One region of the Nonomuraea sp. B208 genome, then DNA from elsewhere that is predicted to be linked to it. Evidence: riboswitches for the same ligand, from Rfam matches in the RefSeq annotation. Region 1 holds a riboswitch; the other holds the start of a gene.
The links. Region 1 has a riboswitch for glycine ahead of gcvT (glycine cleavage system aminomethyltransferase GcvT). Riboswitches for the same ligand answer to the same signal wherever they lie in the genome.
Positions count from the first base shown of each region.

Region 1 (10,939 bases):
CCTGTCATCCCTTCGACCACCGATCGTAGATGGGTCGTCACGGAACGGAGGGGGAAAGTGCAAAGTTCCGCTGGTCAGCACTCGATGACGTTGACGGCGAGGCCGCCGCGGGAGGTCTCCTTGTACTTGTCGAGCATGTCGCGGCCGGTGTCGCGCATGGTCTTGATGGCCTTGTCCAGGGCCACGTAGTGGCGGCCGTCGCCGCGCAGGGCGATGCGGGCCGCGGTGATGGCCTTGTTGGAGGCGACGGCGTTGCGCTCGATGCACGGGATCTGCACGAGGCCGCCGATCGGGTCGCAGGTGAGGCCCAGGTTGTGCTCGATGCCGATCTCGGCGGCGTTCTCCACCTGCTCCGGCGTGCCGCCCATGACCTCGGTCAGCCCGGCGGAGGCCATCGAGCAGGCCGAGCCCACCTCGCCCTGGCAGCCGACCTCGGCCCCGGAGATGGAGGCGTTCTCCTTGAACAGCACGCCGATCGCGGCGGCCGTCAGCAGGAAGCGGATCACGCCCTCGTCGTCGGCCTGCGGGACGAAGCGGGTGTAGTAGGTGAGCACGGCCGGGATGATGCCGGCCGCGCCGTTGGTGGGGGCGGTGACGATGCGGCCCCCGGCGGCGTTCTCCTCGTTGACCGCCAGCGCGAACAGCGTCACCCAGTCCATCGCCTGGAGCGGGTCCTTCTCCGGCGACTCGGCCTGGAGGCGGCGGTGGAGCTGGTTGGCGCGGCGCTTGACCTTGAGCCCGCCGGGCAGCACGCCCTCGCGGGAGATGCCTCTGCGCACGCACTCCTGCATGACCCGCCACAGGTTGAGCACGCCCGCGCGGATCTCCTCCTCGGTGCGGCCGAACGCCTTCTCGTTCTCCATCATCAGCGCGGAGATCGACAGGCCGGTGTTGGAGCAGTGCTTGAGCAGCTCCTCGCCCGTGGTGAACGGGTAGGGCAGCACGGTGTCGTCGGGCTTGATGCGGTCGGCGCCGGTGGCGTTCTCGTCCACGACGAAGCCGCCGCCGACCGAGAAGTAGACCTTCTCCCGCACGGTTCCGCCGTCCGCGTCGTAGGCGGTGAAGCGCATGCCGTTGGGGTGCTCGGGGAGGGAGATCTTGCGTTCGAAGACGAGGTCCTCGCCCACGACGAACGGGATCTCGCGGCGGCCGTAGAGATGGACGGTGCCGGAGGCGCGCATGGCGGCCAGGCGCTCGTCGACGGTGTCGACGTCCACCAGCTCCGGCTTCTCCCCGGACAGGCCCAGCAGGACGGCCTTGTCGCTGCCGTGGCCCTTGCCGGTCAGGCCGAGCGAGCCGTACAGGATGGCCTCGACGCGGGCCACCCGCTCCAGCAGGCCGTCCTCGTGCAGGCCCCGGGCGAACTTGTGCGCGGCCGCCATCGGGCCGCCCGTGTGCGAGCTGGAGGGCCCGATGCCGATCTTGAAGAGGTCGAAGACGCTGATCGCCATTGATGTGCGCCCTTCATGGGACGGAAGCCGGGGCCCGGGCGGGGCCCCGGCGGGGTAATCAGGACTCGCCGGAGGTGAGGGCGGTGTACTCCTCGGCAGAAAGCAGGTCCTCGGGCTCGCCCTCGATGCGTACCCGGAACATCCACCCTTCCCCGTAGGGGTCGCTGTTCACCAGGGCCGGGGTGTCGGCCACGTTCTGGTTGACCTCGACCACCTCGCCGCCCACGGGCGAGTAGATCTCGCTGACGGACTTGGTGGACTCCACCTCGCCGATCGAGTCGCCGGCCGCGACGCTCGCGCCGACCTCGGGGAGCTGCACGTAGACGACCTCACCCAGGGCCTCGACGGCGAAATCGGTGATGCCCACGGTGACGGTCAGGCCGTCGTCCAGCCCGGCCACCCACTCGTGTTCCTTGGTGTAGCTCAGCTCGTCAGGGATGTTGCTCACTTCTTCCTCCTGTAAAAGGGCAGCTCTACGAGGTCCACGGGTTCTTGGCTGCCCCGGATGTCCACTGCCAGGCCTTCACTCGCGCCGGTGTCGACGTAGGCCATCGCGATGGGCTTGCCCAGGGTGTGGGAAGGCGCGCCGCTGGTGACCTCGCCGACGACGGCGCCGTCCTGCGTCACCGGGTAGCCGTGCCGCGGCACCCGGCGGCCCCGCGCGACCAGGCCGACGAGGCGGCGTCCTGGCTGGTCGTCCTTGACCGCCTCCAGCGCCGCTCGTCCGACGAAATCGCCGGGCTTGTCGAATTTCACCACTCTGCCCAGTCCCGCATCGAACGGGGTCAGCTCCGCGCCGAGCTCGTTGCCGTACAGCGGCATGCCGGCCTCCAGCCGGAGCGTGTCGCGGGCGGACAGGCCCGCGGGCGCGAGCCCGTACGGCTCCCCGGCGGCGGTGAGCGCGTTCCAGAGCGGCACGGCGTCCTGGTTGGCGACGAAGAGCTCGAAGCCGTCCTCGCCGGTGTAGCCGGTGCGGGCGATCAGCGCCTCGCGGCCGCCGACCAGGCCGGGCAGGCCGGCGTAGTACTTGAGCCCGGCGAGGTCGGCGTCGGTCAGCGTGGCCAGGATCTCCTGCGCGCGGGGGCCCTGGACGGCGATGAGCGCGTAGCGGTCGGAGCGGTCCTCGACCGCCGCGTCGTACGCCTTGGCCCGCTCCTGGAGCTCCTGGGCGACCTTCTGGTAGTTCGAGGCGTTGGCGACGACCATGAACTCCTCGTCACCGAGCCGGTAGACGATGAGGTCGTCGAGCACCCCGCCCCGCTCGTCGACGATCATGGTGTACCTGGCCCGGCCGGTCGCGAGCGCGGACAGGTGGCCGACCAGCGCGTAGTCCAGCGCCTGGGCGGCCTGCGGGCCGGTCACGAAGATCTCGCCCATGTGGGAGAGGTCGAACAGCCCGGCCGCCTCGCGCACGGCCTGGTGCTCGGCGGACTCTCTGCCGTACCGGAGGGGCATGAGCCAGCCGGCGAAGTCGGTGAGGGTGGCGCCCAGGCTCTCGTGGACGTCGCGTAGCGGTGTCGGTCGGGACATGTGTCGCACCTCAGGACAGGAGTGGATGCCAGCATCCTCCCCCTCTGTCATCGATGCCTGAGAGCTTCGCCCGATTTTTGCCGGACTTTCACCTTCGGCGAGGCCAAGAGCCTGCTTTCCAGAGGCCACCTCGTCCGTGCGGTCCTTTGCCTTGAGAGGTTCGCGGGGAGGGCTTGCTCCTTCAGGGACCCTGACCGGCTGTCAGAGTGCTCTCCCGCACGGTTTCGACGGTGATGTCCGCCAGCCTAGTGGGGGTACGGGGCATTTGTCGCCTACAGGTCTCAGCAGGCCGCGACCAGCGCCTCGAACAGCGCGCCGTCCTCGGCCTCCTCCGGATGCCACTGCACGGCCATCGCGAACGCCGCCCCCTCCAGCTCCACCGCCTCGACCGTGCCGTCCTCGGCGGTCGCGGTCACGGTCAGGCCGGGGGCGAGCCGGTCCACGGCCTGGTGGTGGTAGTGCGAGACCGTCACCGGCTCCGTGCCGAGCGCCTTGGCCAGGCGGCTGCCGGGCACCGGCGTCACCGGCAGGTGGCCGAACACGCCCGGCCCCGGCGCGTGCCCCGTGTGCCCCGCCACGTCCGGCAGGTGCTGGTGGAGGGTGCCGCCGAGGGCCACGTTGAGCACCTGGAGGCCACGGCAGACCCCCAGGTACGGCAGCCCGGCGTCCAGCGCCCCCGCCAGCAGCGCGAACTCCGCCTCGTCGCGGAAGGCGCGGACGTAGCCGGTGCGCTCGTGCGGCCGGGCGCCGTACCTGGCCGGGTCGATGTCGCCGCCGCCGGCCAGGACGAGCCCGTCGAGACCGCGCAGCGCCCCGGCGGGCTCGCCGGCCGGCGGCAGCACGACGGGCTGGCCGCCGGCCCGCACGACCTGCTCGACGTACAGGTACGGCAGCAGCGCCACGGTCACGTCCGTCCAGACCGTGAACGTGGCGGGCTCCACGTAGGAGGTGATCCCGATCAACGGGCGACGCACGACGGACCCCCTAGAGCGGCGTCACGTAGGCGCCGCTGATGCCGCCGTCCACCAGGAACTGGCTGGCCGTGATGAAGGAGGAGTCGTCGCTGGCCAGGAAGGCGACGGCCGCCGCGATCTCCGACGCCTCGGCGAAGCGGCCGAGCGGCACGTGCACCAGCCGCCGCTGCGCCCGCTCCGGGTCCTTGGCGAACAGCTCCTGGAGCAGCGGCGTGTTCACCGGTCCGGGGCAGAGCGCGTTGACCCTGATGCCCTCGCGGGCGAACTGCACGCCGAGCTCCCGCGACATCGCCAGCACCCCGCCCTTGGAGGCGGTGTAGGAGATCTGCGAGGTCGCCGAGCCCATGACGGCCACGAACGACGCGGTGTTGATGATCGAGCCCTTGCCCTGCCGCCGCATGTACGGGATCGCGTGCTTGCAGCACAGGTAGACGCTGGTGAGGTTGACCTCCTGGACCCGGCGCCAGGCGTCGAGCCCGGTCTCCAGGATGGAGTCGTCGTCGGGCGGCGAGATGCCGGCGTTGTTGAAGGCGACGTCCACACTGCCGTAGGTCTCGTGCGCCGTGGCGAACACCCGCTCGACGTCGTCCTCGCGGGTCACGTCCGCCTCGACGAACAGGCCGCCGACCTCGTCCGCGGCCTTGGCGCCCGCCGCCGCGTCGATGTCCACGCAGACGACCCGCGCCCCCTCCTCGGCGAACCTGCGGGCCGTGGCGAGCCCGATGCCGCTGCCCGCGCCGGTGATGACGGCGACCCGATCCTGCAACCGCTGCACTTGCTCACTCCCAGGAGATGAAGACGTTCTTGGTCTCGGTGAACGCCGCGAGGGCGTCCGGGCCGAGCTCCCGGCCGAGGCCGGACTGCTTGAAACCGCCGAACGGGGTCCAGTAGCGGACCGACGAGTTCGAGTTGACCGACAGCGCGCCCGACTCGACAGCGCGCGCCACGCGCAGCGCCCGCCCGACGTCGCGCGTCCAGATCGAGCCGCTCAGCCCGTACGGCGTGTCGTTGGCGACGCGGATCGCGTCGGCCTCGTCCGTGAAGCGGGCCACCGACACGACGGGACCGAAGATCTCCTCGGTGAACGCGGGATCGGTCACCTCCGGGGTCAGCACGGTGGCGGGGAACCAGTAGCCCTTGCCCGCCGGGCACTCGCCCTGGAGCCAGGGGTCGGAGACGAACCCGCGGACCCGTTCCCGGTGCTCGGCGCTGATCAGCGGGCCCATCTCGGTGGCCTCGTCGAGCGGGTCGCCGACCCGGACGGCGCGTACGGCGGGGGCGAGCAGCGCCATGAACTCGTCGTACACCTCGGCCTGCACCAGCAGCCGGGAGCGGGCGCAGCAGTCCTGGCCGGCGTTGTCGAACACCGCGTACGGCGCCGCCGCGGCCGCCTTGGCGAGGTCGGCGTCGGCGAAGACGATGTTCGCCGACTTGCCGCCCAGCTCCAGCGTCACCCGCTTGACCTGGGCCGCCGCCTTGGCCGCGATCTCCTTGCCGACCTCGGTCGAGCCGGTGAACACGATCTTGGCGACGTGCGGGTGCTCCACCAGCCGGGCCCCCGCGACCTCCCCTGCCCCAGGCAGCACCTGGAGCACCCCCTCGGGGAGGCCCGCCGCCAGGGCCAGCTCGGCCAGCCGCAGCGCGGTCAGCGGGGTCTGCTCCGCGGGCTTGACGACGACGGTGTTGCCCGCGGCCAGCGCGGGGGCCACGCCCCACGACAGGATGAGCATGGGGAAGTTCCACGGCACGATCACGCCCACCACGCCCAGCGGCTCCTGGAAGGTGACGTCCACGCCGCCGGGCACCGGGATCTGCTTGCCGTGGTTGCGCTCGGGCGCGGCGGCGTAGAAGTGCAGCACGTCGCGGACCGCGCCGGCCTCCCAGCGGGCGTTGCCGATGGTGTGCCCGGCGTTGTCCACCTCCAGCCTGGCCAGCTCCTCGGCGTGCTCGCCCACCAGGTCGGCGAAGCGCCGCAGCAGCCGCGCCCGGTCGCCGGGTGCCACCGCGCGCCAGGACGGGTACGCCTTCCTGGCACGCTCCACGGCCCGGTCGACCTCGGCCGCGTCGGCGAACTCGACGTCGGTGATGACGTCCTCCGTCGCCGGATTGACGATCTTCATGCTCACATCCGTTCGAAACCGCGGAACAGCTCCCAGTCGGTCACCGCCGCGTCGTAGGCGGCCAGCTCCACCCGCGCGTTGTTCGCGTAGTGCCCGACCACGTCCTCGCCGAACGCCTCACGCGCCGGCTTCGACCCCTCGAACAGGGCCAGCGCGTCGCGCAGCGTCGCCGGCACGGTGTCGGCGCCGGAGTCGTAGGCGTTGCCCGCGTACGGGTCCTCCAGCGCCAGCTCGCCGTCGATGCCGTGCAGCCCGGCCGCGACCAGCGCGGCGACCGCGAGGTACGGGTTGACGTCGCCGCCCGGCACCCGGTTCTCGATGCGCAGCGAGAGCCCGTGGCCGACCAGGCGCAGCGCGCAGGTCCGGTTGTCCAGGCCCCACTTGACGGCCGTCGGCGCGAAGCTGCCGGGGACGAAGCGCTTGTAGGAGTTGACGTTGGGGGCGAGCAGGAGGGTCAGCTCGCGCAGGCAGGCGAGCTGGCCGGCGATGAAGCGGGCGCCGAGCCGCGACAGGCCGTGCGGCCCCTCGCCGGCCATCACCGGCTCGCCGCTCGTGGAGCGGAGCGAGATGTGGATGTGGCAGGAGTTGCCCTCGCGCTGGTTCGGCTTGGCCATGAAGGTGATCGCCCGGCCCTCCTGGGCGGCGATCTCCTTGGCGCCGTTCTTGTAGATCGCGTGGTTGTCGCAGGTCCTGAGCGCCTCGTCGTAGCGGAAGGCGATCTCGTGCTGGCCCAGGTTGCACTCGCCCTTGGCGGACTCGACGTACATGCCGGCGCCCTCCATGTCGCGCCTGATGCGGCGCAGCAGGGGCTCGACGCGGGCGGTGCCGAGGAGCGAGTAGTCCACGTTGTAGAGGTTGGCGGGGGTGAGGTCGCGGTAGGCGCGTTTCCAGGCGTCCTCGTAGGAGTGGTCGTAGACGACGAACTCCAGCTCGGTCCCGACGTAGGCGACCAGGTCCCGCTCGGCCAGGCGGGCGAGCTGGCGGCGCAGGATCTGGCGGGGCGAGGCGGTCACGTCGCCGCCGTCCTCCCAGGCCAGGTCCGCCATCAGCATCGCGGTCCCCTCCTGCCAGGGCACCCGGCGCAGGGTCGCGAGGTCCGGCTTCATGACGAAGTCGCCGTAGCCCCGGTCCCAGGACGACATGGCGTAGCCGGAGACCGTGTTCATGTCGACGTCCACGGCGAGCAGGTAGTTGCAGCCCTCGGAGCCGTGGTGCAGCACCTCGTCCAGGAAGTAACGCGCCGAGAGCCGCTTGCCCTGCAACCTGCCCTGCATGTCGGCGATGGCGAGGAGCACCGTGTCGATCCGGCCCGCGCTCACCTCGTCGCGCAGCTCGTCCACGCTCAGGAAGCCTTCGTGCACGTTCAGGTCGCTCCGATCTGGCCTGAGGCGCTTTCCCGTTGATTGGGCTAGTCTCAGACCATTGATGTGCATGGTGGATCGTCTGTCAAGACCCGAGGACATGTTGGACGAGTCGGCGCGACTGATGACGGTGCTGCGCCCGGTCCGGGCCGGCAACGCCTTCGAGGAGACCGTGGAACGGCTGCTCCAGGCCATCAAGCTGGGCGTGGTGCCGCCGGGCGGCAAGCTGCCCCCGGAGCGCGAGCTCGCCGTGCGGCTCGGCATCAGCCGGGTCACCCTGCGTGAGGCGATCCGCGCCCTGTCCGACGCCGGCTACCTCGACGTGCGCAGGGGCCGCTACGGCGGCGCGTTCGTCACCTACGAGCCGCCCGCCCCCGACGCCCGCGAGCTGCGCCAGGCCGTCGCCGAGATGGGCCACGACGACCTCGCCGACGCCCTGACCTTCCGCCTGGCCGTCGAGTGCGGCGCCGCCCAGGTGCTGGCCGGCATGGAGCTCGCCGGCGAGCGGCGCGCCCTGCTCCTGCGCCGGCTCGCCGAGCTCAACGAGGCGTCACTGGAGGACTACCGCCGCCTCGACACGGCCTTCCACCTGTCCATCGCCGAGCTGACCGGCTCTGCGCTGCTCGCCACGGCCTGCGCCGACGCCCGCTCCCGCGTCAGCGACCTGCTCAACGCCATCCCGATGCTCCAGGTCAACCTGGACCACGCCGCCGTCCAGCACCGGGCCATCGTGGACGCCATCCTCGCGGGCGACCCCGACGCGGCCCGCCGCGCCATGACCGAGCACCTGGAGGGCACGGCCGCGTTGCTGCGGGCGTTCCTGGCATGACGGAAGACGCGTCACGGTAGGGGCGATCGCCTCGTACCATCGTTTTAAGGTTATGGGGGATTGGTTTCAGCACACCATCGTCGCCACGGGACGGCTCTCGCTGTTCTGTTTCTTCGTCATGCTCATCGTGGCGTTCATCGCGACCCGCATCAACGTCCGGCTGATCAGGGCCAAGGTCGGCTGGTTCCGTGACGTCAACGTGGGCGAGATGCACATCCACCACGTCGTCTTCGGCGTCGTGCTGATGCTCGTCGGCGGCGTCACGCAGATCGTCCTCGCGCCCACCTCGCAGGTCGGGCACGCGGTGGCGGCGGGCGTCTTCGGGGTCGGCTCGGCGCTGGTCCTGGACGAGTTCGCGCTGATCCTGCACCTGCACGACGTGTACTGGGAGGAGGAGGGGCGGACCTCGGTGGACGCGGTCTTCATCGCGGTCGCCGTCACCGGCCTGCTGCTCATCGGGCTCCGGCCGCTCACCTGGGACTACGGGACGCCTCTCGTCAACCCGGCCGTGCTCATCGTGGGCAACCTGGTGCTGGCCGTGATCACCCTGCTCAAGGGGAAGATCTGGACCGGCATGGCCGGGCTGTTCGTGCCGCCCATGCTGCTGGTGGGCGCGATCCGGCTGGCCCGGCCGGGGTCGCCGTGGGCGCGCTGGGTCTTCGCCCGGCGCTCGCCGCGCAAGATGGCGCGGGCCCTGCGCAGGGAGGAGAAGTGGCGGCGGCCGGCGATCCGGGCCAAGATCGCCTTCCAGGAGTTCCTGTCCGGGCGGCACGACCTGCCGTCCACGCGACGCGCACGCCGGCGCACGTGAACGCGGACGAGATCGGGCTCGCGGTGCGGGCGCTGCACGAGCGCGGCCACGCGGGCGACCTCGTCGAGGTCGCCGCCGCACGCCCCCTCTGCTCCTTCCGCGAGCTCGAAAGCCTCGGCAGGCGGCACCTCGAATCCTTCTCCGTGCACGAGCTGGCCGACCGGCTGGAGTTCGCCGAGCTCATCGCCGACGAGGAGTTCGAGGCGTACGGGCTGGACGAGGAGGGCGTGCGGGCGGTCCGGCGCTTCGCCAGGGAGTGGCTGGAGGACATCAAGCTGCGCCGGGCCGACGACGGCGACGTGGACTACGACGCCGAGGACGTCCCCGGCGTCGACTGATCCACCGGGGTGAGCAGGGGCCGCTTGGCGGTGCGGCCGTCGCCCGAGGAACGGCCGCGCAGGCGGCGGCCGAGCCACGGCCCCGCGAACGCGCCCAGCCAGCGGGCCTGCTCCGCCGCCGTCCGCCAGGCCGGCGCCGCCGGCAGGAGCGGGAACGGGTCCATCCACGTGCCGTCGCTGCCCGGCAGCTCCAGGGCGTGGGCCACGGAGGCGGCGATGCGGGCGTGCCCCTCCGGGCTGGCGTGCAGCCGGTCGGGGCTCCACATCCGGGCGTCCTCGACGAACCGCATCCCGAAGGTGTCCACCAGCGTCACCCCGTGCCGGGCGGCGGCGTCCCTGATCCGCGCGTTCAGCGCGAGGACGCGCGGCAGCAGCGGACGGGCCAGCGGCATGATCGCGCCGATGTCGGGGAAGGTCACGCTGACCACCCGGGCCCCGGCGGCGGTCAGGGCCGCGAACATCTCCTCCAGCGCCTGCGCCACCCGCGCGGGGTCGAAGCCCGGCCGGATGATGTCGTTCATGCCGGCCATGACCGTGGCCAGGTCGGGCCGCAGCGCGAGGGCGGCCGGCAACTGCTCGTCGCGGATCTGGCCGGCCAGCCTGCCCCGGACGGCGAGGTTGGCGTAGCGCAGCTCCGGGTTCGCGCCGGCCAGGACCTCGGCCAGGCGGTCGGCCCAGCCGCGGTGGCCGCGCAGGTCGTCGCCGTCGCCGAGCCCCTCGGTCTGGCTGTCGCCGAGGGCGACGTAACGGGCGTACATCAGGGCTGCTCCTTCCTGACGCGGGCGGCGCGCTCCTCCAGCGCGCGGGCGGTGTCGAGACACCAGTCGCGGATCTCCCGCTCCAGCCTGCAGCCCGCCAGGCACGACAGGTAGGGCCCGACGCGCTCACCCTCGCGCAGGAACGTCTCCTCGTCCAGGTCGCCGCGGAAATGCAGCAGCGTGCGCTCGAACAGGGCCAGCTTGGCGGCGGCCGCCGCGGCCCGCTCGCGGAGCTGGGCGATGACGGGGGCGGGGTCGAGGGCGTCCACGGCGTGCACCCGCACCACCAGGTCGTCGCGGAGCAGCAGCGGCTTGGGCGGGGCGGCGGCGAAGGCGGCCAGCTCGTCGAGGCCTGCGCCGGTGACGCTGAACACCCGCTTGTTGGGGCGGCCCCGCTGGACGACCTCGCGGCCCGCCACCAGGCCGTCGGCCTCCAGCTTGGCCAGCTCGGCGTAGAGCTGCTGGGGGGAGGCGTACCAGAAGTCGGCGACGCCGACGTCGAAGATCTTGGTGAGCTGGTAGCCGCTGTGCTCGCCGCTGAGGAGGGCGGCGAGGACGGCATGGCGGAGGGCCATCGTCACTCATGCCCATGAGTAGTCATGGGCATGACTATAGGCAGGGCGGGCGCGTGACGCTAGGGCAGGGCGGGGACGGCGGGCGGGTCGTTGGTCCAGCCGACCTTCACCAGGGTCTCGGTGTGCTCCTTGCCCGGGACCTGCTTGCCGTCGTTCAGTGCCTTCTGCTCCCGCGACAGCAGCAGCATCGTG
Region 1 covers NZ_BAAJOU010000020.1:239,499-250,437, reverse strand. The annotation lists gene AC27IY_RS16330 (L-serine ammonia-lyase) at 75-1,451, opposite strand; gene gcvH (glycine cleavage system protein GcvH) at 1,510-1,899, opposite strand; gene gcvT (glycine cleavage system aminomethyltransferase GcvT) at 1,896-2,981, opposite strand; glycine riboswitch at 3,016-3,110, opposite strand; glycine riboswitch at 3,111-3,208, opposite strand; gene AC27IY_RS16315 (gamma-glutamyl-gamma-aminobutyrate hydrolase family protein) at 3,263-3,955, opposite strand; gene AC27IY_RS16310 (3-oxoacyl-ACP reductase) at 3,966-4,730, opposite strand; gene AC27IY_RS16305 (aldehyde dehydrogenase family protein) at 4,735-6,075, opposite strand; gene AC27IY_RS16300 (glutamine synthetase family protein) at 6,078-7,436, opposite strand; gene AC27IY_RS16295 (FadR/GntR family transcriptional regulator) at 7,507-8,265, shown strand; gene AC27IY_RS16290 (hypothetical protein) at 8,318-9,076, shown strand; gene AC27IY_RS16285 (hypothetical protein) at 9,073-9,414, shown strand; gene AC27IY_RS16280 (SGNH/GDSL hydrolase family protein) at 9,381-10,172, opposite strand; gene AC27IY_RS16275 (PadR family transcriptional regulator) at 10,172-10,747, opposite strand; gene AC27IY_RS16270 (hypothetical protein) at 10,807-10,939, opposite strand, start outside.

Region 2 (10,939 bases), on a different contig from region 1:
CGACGTCTTCCCCGCCCTGCTGGAGCAGGGCGCCGCCATCTACGGCTACGTCGCCGACGGCTACTGGGAGGACGTCGGCACCCACGACAGCTATCTCAAGGCCCACGCCGACGCCCTGTCCGGCCGGGTCGAGCTGGACCTCGGCGGCTTCGAGCTCTCGCCCGGCGTCTGGGTCGCCGAGTCGGCCTCGGTCGACCCCGACGCGGTGCTCAAGGGCCCGCTGCTCATCGGCGACTACGCCAAGGTCGAGGCGGGCGCCGAGCTGCGCGAGTACACCGTGCTCGGCAGCAACGTCGTGGTCCGCGAGGGCGCCTTCCTGCACCGCGCGATCGTCCACGACAACGTCTACCTGGGCCCCGGCGCCCACTTACGCGGCTGCGTGGTCGGCAAGAGCACCGACGTCATGACCGGCGCCCGCATCGAGGAGAACGCGGTCATCGGCGACGAGTGCGTCATCGAGTCCGAGGCGTACGTCTCCAGCGGCGTCAGGGTCTACCCGTTCAAGACCATCGAGGCCGGCGCGGTCGTCAACACCAGCGTCATCTGGGAGTCGCGCGGCCAGCGCAGCCTGTTCGGCCCCCGGGGCGTGAGCGGCCTGGTCAACGTCGAGATCACCGCCGAGCTGTGCGTCCGCCTGGCCAGCGCCTACGCCACCACCCTGAAGAAGGGCGAGTACGTCGTCACCGCCCGCGACTGCTCGCTCGCCGCCCGCGCGCTCAAGCGGGCGGTCAACGGCGCCCTCACCGCAGGGGCGATCAACGTCCTCGACCTGGAGGCGGCCCCGCTGCCGGTCGCCCGCTTCCACACCGGCAGGGAGGGCGCCGCCGGCGGCATCGCGCTGCGCACCACGCCCGGCGACCCGCAGAGCGTGGACATCGTCCTCATGGACGCCCGCGGCGCCGACCTGGCCCCCGGCGCGCAGCGCAAGCTGGAGCGGGTCTTCTCCCGCCAGGAGTTCCGCCGCGCCTTCCCCGGCGAGATCGCCGAGCTGACGCATCCTTCCCGGGCGATCGAGGACTACACCCACGAGCTGCTGCGCCACGTCGGCGTCGGCGACGTACGCGACATGAAGGTCGTCGTGGACTGCGCGGGCGGCACCTCCTCGCTGGTGCTGCCCACCCTGCTCGGCCGGGTCGGCGTGGACGTGCTCACCGTCAACGCCCGCCTCGACGACGTCTCGCCCACCGAGACGCTGGCCGAGCGCCGCCGCGACCTGCAACGGCTGTCGGAGCTGGTCAGCTCCTCGCGGGCGGCCTTCGGCGTGCGCTTCGACCCGGTCGGCGAGCGCATCGCCCTGGTGGACGAGATGGGCCAGCTCATCGACGAGGAACGCGCCCTGCTCGTCGTGCTCGACCTGGTCGCCGCCGAGCGCAGGGGCGGCCGGGTGGCGCTGCCGGTCACCACCACCCGGGTCGCCGAGCAGGTGTGCCGCTTCCACGGCGTGCAGGTGCAGTGGACCTCCACCTCGCTGGACGCCCTCACCGCGGCCGTCGCGGGCCCCGACATGATCTTCGCGGCGGACGGGCGGGGCGGGTTCGTGGTGCCGGAGTTCAGCCCGGCCATCGACGGGCTGGCCGCGTTCATGCGCCTGCTCGGGCTGGTCGCCCGCACCCGGCTCTCGCTCAGCCAGATCGACGCGAGGATTCCCGAGGTCAGGCTGCTGCGCAGGACGGTGCCGACGCCGTGGGCGGCCAAGGGCGCGGTCATGCGCTCGGTCATCGAGGCCGCCGAGGCCGAGCCCGCGGGCTACCGCGTGGACACCACCGACGGGGTGCGGGTGGCCCGCGACGACGGGAGCTGGGTGCTGGTGCTGCCCGCCGCCACCGAGCCCGTCACCGACCTGTGGGCCGAGGCGGCCGACATGGACGGCGCCCAGGCGCTCCTGGAGCGGTGGGCGCGGGTGGTGGAACAGGCCGCCGGCTGACCCGGCGGCCATGAATGTCACGGAGAGTGAGCGGTGCGTGAACGGTACGAAAGTGGCGGAAACCACGGTTGCCGGGTGCGCGCCGGCCGCCGCAAGATCGTAATGTAGAAACGCGCGGCGGCATGGACCACGGGGCGGAAGCGGCGGTAACTTTGTCTGCGTCCAAACCACCGTCCAGCGCCCCGAGTTGACCTTTGCCGCTGATCAGCGTATGTTGCGGCATTCGCAAACTTGAAGAAAGCGAAGCGAGGCGCGTCCTGAGCACCGTCGCCGCGTCTTCGCGGTAGGAGGCCGAGCCGATCGATGCCGAGCGTCTACTGCACGCAGTGCGGGCACGCCAACCCCGAGGATGCCCGTTTCTGTTCCCGCTGCGGGTCACCGCTGACCAGACACGAGGTCGCAGGGGACACCACTTCGACGATCTCCGTGGCGGGAATCGAGGCGTACGAGGCTGAGACAGGCGACATGCTCCTGCAGGAGCGGGCGCTGGTGGAGCAGCTCCCGCCCGGCACGGCGTTGCTCACGGTGACCAGGGGCCCCAACCAGGGCAGCCGCTTCCGGCTGGACAAGGAGCTCACCACGACCGGGCGCCACCCGGAGAGCGACATCTTCCTCGACGACATCACCGTCTCGCGCCGCCACGTGGAGTTCTACCGCCACCGCGGCGGCCAGTTCTCCGTCCGCGACGTGGGCAGCCTCAACGGCACCTACGTCAACCGCGAGCGGATCGAGGAGGTTCCACTGCACTCCGGCGACGAGGTGCAGATCGGCAAATTCCGGCTGGTCTTCCTCATGCGGGGCAACCACAGCGCATGACTTCCCAGGCGGCCCGCTCGCACATGAGCATCGGGGAGGTGCTCGCCCTGCTGCAGGGCGAGTTCCCCGATGTGACGATCTCCAAGATCAGGTTCTTGGAGGGCGAAGGGCTCATCGAGCCCGAGCGCAGCCCCTCCGGCTTTCGCAAGTTCACGCACCTGCACGTCGAGCAGCTCCGCTTCATCCTCACCGAGCAGCGCGACCACTACCTGCCGCTGCGGGTCATCAAGGACCGCATGGCCGAGAGCTTCGGCCGCCCCCGGGCGCTGCCCGACAAGCAGGAGGTCAGGCTCGGCCGCGCCGAGCTGCTGGAGGCCGCCGGCATCGACGAGGAGACCCTCGCCGAGTGCGAGGACTACGGCCTGCTGACCCCGGTCGCCCGCCGCTACGACGAGGAGGCGCTCAAGATCGCCCGCACCGTCGGCGCGCTGGCCCGCTTCGGTCTCGGCGCCCGGCACCTGCGCGCGGTCAAGGCCGCCGCCGAGCGCGAGTGCGGCCTGGTCGAGCAGAGCGTCGCGCCGGTGCTGAAACGCCGCGCCCCGGGCGCCATCGGCGAGGCCGAGGAGACCGCGCGGGAGCTGTCCAACCTCCTGCTCGACCTGCACGCGTCGTTGGTCCGCACAGGGGTACGTTCGGTCCTGGGGCGGTGAGGGGACCCCGGATGGTGGCCGGGGAGCAATCGGGGCCTTCCGGGTGTTACGTTGAAATGAAGTAGCCAGTCAGCAGAAGCGACGAACCAAGAGCTGTGCCGGGTCACCGGTCAGGAATACGGAGCAGCCCGTGTTGCAGATGGAGGTCGTGGGCGTAAGAGTCGAAATGCCCACAAATCAACCGATCGTCTTGCTCAAGGAGGCACACGGGGAGCGGTTCCTTCCTATCTGGATCGGCATGACCGAGGCGACGGCCATCGCCCTCGCCCAGGCGGAGGAGCCTCCGCCGCGGCCGCTCACCCACGACCTGTTCCGCGACGTGCTGAGCGCGCTGGGCGTCGGCCTGCGCGCGGTCAACATCGTCGCGCTGCGCGACGGCATCTTCTTCGCCGACCTGGTGTTCTCCAACGGCGTCGAGGTGAGCGCGCGCCCGTCCGACTCCATCGCGCTCGCCCTGCGCACCGGAGCGCGCATCTTCGCCAGTGAGGAGGTGGTCCAGGAGGCCGGCGTGGTCATCCCGGACGACCAGGAGGACGAGGTGGAGAAGTTCAGGGAGTTCCTTGACACGATCACTCCCGAGGACTTCGGCAGGGCGGGGTAGGTATTTCGGTGCATTTACGCTTCACGACGCGCCGAGCCGGATCGTTGACTGAGCATGGTGACGGTCCTACGGTGCAAGTGAAACCCGCGGTCGCCCTATATGAACCCCCAGATCGGGCCGCGGGATGAGAGAAAGCCGGAGGTCCGCGTGGCGGTCAGCAGCGGCGAGGGAAAGACGGCCGGCCAGGAAGATCCGGTGCGGCGCGAGGACGCGCGGCAGCGTGCCGGGGAGCAGGGGCTGCTCTTCGACGAGCGTCCGGCGGCACTGCCGGACGACATCGGTTACCGCGGGCCCACCGCCTGCGCGGCGGCCGGCATCACCTACAGGCAGCTCGACTACTGGGCGCGTACGGGCCTGGTGGAGCCGACCATCCGCGCCGCGCACGGCTCGGGCTCCCAGCGGCTCTACAGCTTCCGCGACATCCTGGTGCTCAAGGTCGTCAAGCGGCTCCTCGACACCGGGGTGTCGCTGCAGCAGATCCGCACGGCCGTGCAGCACCTGCGCAACCGCGGGGTCGCCGACCTCGCGCAGATCACGCTCATGAGCGACGGCGTCAGCGTCTACGAGTGCACCTCGGCCGACGAGGTGATAGACCTCCTCCAGGGCGGCCAGGGCGTGTTCGGCATCGCGCTCGGCCGGGTCTGGCGTGAGGTCGAGGGAAGCCTCGCGGAGCTGCCGGGGGAACGCGCGGCGGTCGAGGACAACGTCCCGGCCGACCACCCCGCTGACGAGCTCGCCCAGCGTCGCCGTGCCCGACGGCTAGGGTAGTAATTCGCCCGTAACGTCCGGAGTAGTACCCTAGGACGGGTAAGGCTGACGACCCCGTGCGGGAGAGTCCCCGGCACCGCTTGGTCCCGGGGCGCCGAAGGAGCAACCCTCCCCGGAATCTCTCAGGCAACCAGTACCGCTCGGGTGAGGCAACTCTGGAAAGCAGGCACGCCCGCCAGGCGCGCCTCACCGACGGTGCAAGCCTCCTCGTGAGGCGAAGCTCTCAGGTCGCGGTGACGCCCGCGCTGACAGAGGGGGAGATCCGGCATCCGCCCGCGCCCCGGCGCCGGTCTCCATAAGCCTCGGGAGGCACCGTCCATGACCGCCCTGTCAGAGTCCCTGCCGGCGTCCCCGCCGCCGTCCGCGCCGACGTCCCTGTCCGAGCCGCCGTTCTCCGGCCGCCACATCGGCCCGTCCGAGGCCGACCAGCAGCGCATGCTGGAGGCCGTCGGCTTCGAGTCCGTCGCCGACCTGGTGGCCGTGGCGGTTCCCGAGGCCATCCGGGCCAAGGACCGGCTCACGCTGCCCGCCGCCGTCAGCGAGAGCGAGGCGATCGCCGAGCTGCGCGCCCTGGCCGGCCGCAACCGGGTGCTCACCTCCATGATCGGCCTCGGTTACCACGACACGATCACGCCCGCGGTCATCCGCCGCAACCTGCTGGAGAACCCGGGCTGGTACACCGCGTACACGCCGTACCAGCCGGAGATCTCGCAGGGGCGGCTGGAGGCGCTGCTCAACTTCCAGACGGTCGTCTCCGACCTGACCGGCCTGCCCGTCGCCGGCGCGTCCCTGCTCGACGAGGCCACCGCGGCCGCCGAGGCCATGACCCTCGCCCGGCGCGCCGGCCGCTCCAAGAGCCACGTGTTCGTGGTCGACGCCGACGCCCTGCCGCAGACCAAGCGGGTGCTCGCCACCCGGGCCGAGCCGCTCGGCATCGAGCTCGTCGAGCACCCGCTCGACGGCGGTGAGCTGCCCGAGTGCTTCGGCGTGCTCGTCCAGTACCCGGGCGCCTCCGGGCGGCTGCGCGACTTCCGCGCCGTGGCCGCCGCCGCGCACGAGGCCGGGGCGCTCGTCGTGGCCGCCGCCGACCTGCTCGCGCTCACCCTCGTGGCCGCGCCTGGCGAGCTCGGCGCCGACATCGCGATCGGCTCCTCCCAGCGTTTCGGCGTGCCGTTCGGCTTCGGCGGGCCGCACGCCGCCTACATGTCCGTCCGCGAGGGCCTGCAGCGCCAGCTCCCCGGCCGCCTGGTCGGCGTGTCCGTGGACGCCGACGGCGACCCCGCCTACCGGCTCGCCCTGCAGACCCGCGAGCAGCACATCCGCCGCGAGAAGGCCACCAGCAACATCTGCACCGCGCAGGTGCTGCTGGCCGTCATCGCCGGCATGTACGCCGTCTACCACGGCCCCGAGGGCCTGCGCCGCATCGCGCTGCGCGCCCACCGGCACGCCGCCGCGCTCGCCGAGAGCCTGCGCGCGGGCGGGCTGGAGGTCGTGCACGAGGCGTTCTTCGACACCGTGCTCGTCCGGGTGCCCGGCCGGGCCTCCGAAGTGGTCGCCGCGGCCGCCGAGCGCGGCGTCAACCTGTGGCGGGCCGACGACGACCACGTCTCGGTCGCCTGCGACGAGAAGACCGGCACGGCCGAGCTGCGCGCCGTGCAGGCCGCGTTCGGCGTGCCCGAGCGGGACGCCGACGTCGAGGCCACCGCCGACGCGCTGCCCGCCGAGCTGCTGCGCGAGTCCGGCTACCTCACCCACCCGGTCTTCCACAGCCACCGCTCCGAGACCGCGATGCTGCGCTACCTGCGCCGGCTCCAGGACAAGGACATCGCGCTCGACCGGTCGATGATCCCGCTCGGCTCCTGCACGATGAAGCTCAACGCCAGCACCGAGATGGAGCCCATCACCTGGCCGGAGTTCGCGGGCGTGCACCCGTACGCGCCGGTCGAGCAGGCCGAGGGCTACCTGGAGCTGATCGGCACGCTGGAGCGCTGGCTCGCCGAGGTCACCGGCTACGACGCGGTCTCCCTGCAGCCCAACGCCGGCTCGCAGGGCGAGTTCGCCGGGCTGCTGGCCATCCGCGCCTACCACCGGGACAAGGGCCAGGAAGGCCGCGACGTCTGCCTCATCCCGTCCTCGGCGCACGGCACCAACGCCGCCAGCGCCGTCATGGCCGGCATGCGGGTCGTGGTCGTCGCCTGCGACGCCGACGGCAACGTGGACCTCGCCGACCTCGACGCCAAGATCGCCAAGCACCGCGACGCGCTCGCCGCGATCATGGTCACCTACCCGTCCACCCACGGCGTGTACGAGGAGAGCATCACCGAGGTCTGCGCCAAGGTGCACGAGGCCGGCGGCCAGGTCTACGTGGACGGCGCCAACCTCAACGCCCTGGTCGGGCTGGCCAAGCCGGGCGAGTTCGGGGCCGACGTGTCCCACCTCAACCTGCACAAGACCTTCTGCATCCCGCACGGCGGCGGCGGCCCCGGCGTCGGCCCCGTCGCGGTCCGCGGCCACCTGGCCACCTACCTGCCCGGCCACCCGCTGAAGGACGGCTCCCTGGTCGGGCCGGTCTCGGCCGCCCCGCACGGCTCGGCGGGCATCCTGCCGATCTCGTGGGCCTACATCAGGATGATGGGCGCCGACGGCCTCACCGCCGCCACCGAGCAGGCCATCCTGTCGGCCAACTACCTGGCCAGGCGGCTGGCGCCGCACTACCCGGTGCTGTACACCGGGCGCGGCGGGCTGGTCGCGCACGAGTGCATCGTCGACCTGCGGCAGATCACCAAGGAGACCGGCGTCACCGTGGACGACGTGGCCAAGCGCCTCATCGACTACGGCTTCCACGCGCCGACCATGTCGTTCCCGGTGGCCGGGACGCTCATGATCGAGCCCACCGAGAGCGAGGACCTCGGCGAGCTCGACCGGTTCGCCGACGCCATGATCGCCATCCGCGAGGAGATCGCCAAGGTGGCGTCGGGGGCGTACGACCCGGCCGACAACCCGCTGCGCAACGCCCCGCACACGGCCGAGTCGGTCACCGCCGACGAGTGGCCGCACCCCTACAGCCGCAGCGAGGCCGCCTACCCGGTGGCGTCGCTGCGCGAGAACAAGTACTGGGTGCCGGTGCGCCGCATCGACCAGGCCTACGGCGACCGCAACCTGGTCTGCTCGTGCCCTCCGCTGGAGGCGTACGAGGACTGAGCCGAGCGCGGGGCGGGGAACCAGTCCGGCATCGTCAAGTGAGCAGACATGATCGCCGGAAGTGGTTAGGCTTCGGTGCGACCCAGGCCAAGCGGCGCCGTAAGGAGCTCTCTTGACGTCATCGGAGCTGGAGACCCCGCCCCTCGACACCGCCCGCAGGCTCGCCGAGGGCGGCGACCTCGACGGCGCGGCGGCGATCCTGCGCCGGCTCGTCGCCGACCCCGACGAGCCCGACCGCGCGCAGGCCGCCGTCGGGCTCGCCGTGGTGCTGGAGGAGCGCGGCGACGTCGAGGCGGCCCGCGCGGCCGCCCGCACCGCGCTGGCCACCAACCACCCCGAGTACGCCGCCCAGGCCGCCTGCCACCTGGCGCAGGGCTTCGAACGCGAGGGGCGCACCGAGCAGGCCAGAGCCGCCTGGCAGGCCGTGCTGGGCGTCGGCACCCCCGCCTACCTGCCGCACGCCCACCTGGCGCTGGCCCGCCTGGCCGAGACCCTGGGCGAGGCCGAGAAGGAGCTGCGCGAGGCCACGTCCTCGGGCGCGGCGGCCGGCGACGAGCAGGTGGCGGCGCTGGCCGCGCGGGAGCTCGCCGACCTGCTGCTGGAGCACGGCGAGCCGGGGGCGGCCGCCGACGTGCTCATCGAGGCCCTGGGCATCGCCCCCGAGTCCGAGGTGCCGGGGCTGCGGGTGCGGCTCGGCATCGCGCACCTGGAGCTGGCCTGCGCCGAGTTCGCCGAGGCCGTGGAGAGCGGGGCCGACGTCCCGACCAGCGCCCTGGCCATCGAGCTGCTGGCCCGTACGCTGCCGCTGCGCGGGCGGACCGAGGACGCCGACCAGGTGTGGTCGTACGGGCTGGGGCACGCCGACGAGGCGCTGGCCACCGAGGTGCGCCTGCGCTACGAGCGCGGGTCCTGACCGGGGGTCAGCTGCGGCGCATGATGGCCGAGGCGGCGGCCACGTTGATGACGACGATGGCGATCCAGGCGATGGCGAGCCCCAGCAGGCCCGCCTGGCCGGCCGCGATCGCGGTCAGCGGGACGCCGATGCCGAGCGAGCCCAGCACGATCGGGGTCATCGCCGAGCCCGGGCTCTTGGCCTTGGGGCGGGGCCCGTACGCGGCCGGGTCGGCTCCCTGCGCGGCCAGCTCGGCCCGCACCCGGCCGGCGATCGTCGCGTCGAGGCGGTCCGCGAAGGACTCCACGAGCGCCTTCTCGTAGTCGGGGCCGAGGTCGCGGCGGGCGTCGAGCGTGGCCTGGAGGTCCTCACGGAGGGAACGTTCGTGGTACATGAGGACATCATGGTCCACGGGCGGCACGCCGTCATCAGCCCTGAGAGCCATCGCCGGCTCGTCCGAAGGTACGGTTCTGCCATGGAGATCACGACCCCGCGCGGGCCCGCGCGGGTGGACCTGGAGGAGCCGGCCGACCCGCGGCTGCTGCTCGTCCTCACCCACGGCTCGGCCGGGGGAGTGGACGCCCCCGACCTGCTGGCCGTGCGCGACGCCGCGCTCGCGGCGGGGTTCGGGGTGGCCAGGGTCACGCAGGCGTTCCGGCTGGCGGGGGCGCGGGCGCCCGGCTCGCCGGCCCGTCAGGACGAGGCGTGGGAGGCCGTGCTGACGGAGCTGAGGGCGCACCGGCCCGGCCTGCCCCTCGTGCAGGGCGGGCGGAGCAACGGGGCGCGGGTGGCCTGCCGTACGGCGGCGGCGGTGGGCGCGGCGGCGGTCGTGGCGCTGGCCTTCCCCCTGCACCCGCCGGGCCGGCCCGGCACGTCCAGGGCCGGGGAGCTGCGCGGGGCGGGGGTGGACGTGCTGGTCGTCAACGGCGACCGCGATCCGTTCGGCGTCCCCGACGCCGCGGACGCGGCGCGGCTGGTGGTGCTGCCCGGCGAGGGGCACGACCTCAAACGGGATCCCGCCCGGGTCGGCGGGATCGTGGCGGAGTGGCTGGGCCACTACGCGCTGACGCGGGAGCCCTCGTAGCCGGAGGGCTCAGACCCCCACCGGGCGGTGCGGCTCGATCGTGGCGCCGCTCGGCAGGAGCTCCCCGGTGTCCTCGAACAGGACCACGCCGTTGCAGAGCAGGCTCCACCCCTGCTCGGGATGGCAGGCGAGGGTGCGTGCCGCCTCGCGGTCGGGCGCCTCTGCATCCGGACAGGCCGGGACGTGCGGGCACATCGGCGTGCCTCCGATATCTCGTGGAATGCTCCCGTTGTGAGGGGCGGGAGCGGCTCGGGTTGTTCTCTTGGCAAGGGTGCGATGCCGTCACCGTGACGTGTGACCTTCGACACAGGGTGCCTTATGCAGGATAACGGGCCAAGCACGACACGCGCATCACGTTTGCAAACCCTTGAGAAGAGCGTCGAGTCCGCGCTCGAAGTCCGCATCGGCCCGTTCGTCCCGCCGTATCCATTCGTCGACCTCCGGGTCGGCCCAGCCGGACCGCTGGACCTCGACGGCCACGCTGCCGTACACGAACGCGCGCAGCGCCCGCACCGCGTCGGGGGCGTCGCCGAGGCCGCCGTCGGCCAGTTGCTCGGTCTGCTCGCGCAGGGCGATGAGCGTGGTGCCCTTGGGCGGCTTGGTGAGCGCCAGCGCCAGCACGCCGGGGTGCTCGCGCAGCAGCTCCCGCTCGGCCCGGCACCACGCCTTGGCCGTCTCCTGCCAGGTGGCGCGCTGCTCGACGTGGACGGTGGTCACGTGCTCGGCCAGGGCGTCCATCAGCGCCTCCTTGCCCCGGGGCAGGTGGTGGTAGATGGCCATGGCCTCGACCTGGAGGGCGTCGCCGAGGCGGCGCATGGTGAGCCGGCGCAGGCCCTGGCTGTCGGCGATGTGCAGCGCGGCCTCGATGATCCGCTCGCGGGAGAGGGGGATCGGTGGTCTCTTGGCGGGCATGAAGATCATCTTACTATGTAAAGGGCCCGGCGGCGGGGTGATTTCCGCACGTGTCGCGGGGAGGCGTACTCTTGGGCCTGGCATGACTTAC
Region 2 covers NZ_BAAJOU010000019.1:199,149-210,087, forward strand. The annotation lists gene AC27IY_RS14810 (sugar phosphate nucleotidyltransferase) at 1-1,924, shown strand, start outside; gene AC27IY_RS14815 (double zinc ribbon and FHA domain-containing protein) at 2,228-2,740, shown strand; gene ftsR (transcriptional regulator FtsR) at 2,737-3,390, shown strand; gene AC27IY_RS14825 (bifunctional nuclease family protein) at 3,521-3,991, shown strand; gene AC27IY_RS14830 (MerR family transcriptional regulator) at 4,139-4,759, shown strand; glycine riboswitch at 4,809-4,908, shown strand; gene gcvP (aminomethyl-transferring glycine dehydrogenase) at 5,078-7,960, shown strand; gene AC27IY_RS14840 (tetratricopeptide repeat protein) at 8,073-8,873, shown strand; gene AC27IY_RS14845 (hypothetical protein) at 8,881-9,246, opposite strand; gene AC27IY_RS14850 (alpha/beta hydrolase family protein) at 9,328-9,936, shown strand; gene AC27IY_RS14855 (DUF5999 family protein) at 9,946-10,131, opposite strand; gene AC27IY_RS14860 (TetR/AcrR family transcriptional regulator C-terminal domain-containing protein) at 10,288-10,848, opposite strand.
Region 2: linked by a shared signal. The riboswitch ahead of gcvP (aminomethyl-transferring glycine dehydrogenase) and the one ahead of gcvT (glycine cleavage system aminomethyltransferase GcvT) in region 1 are both predicted to bind glycine.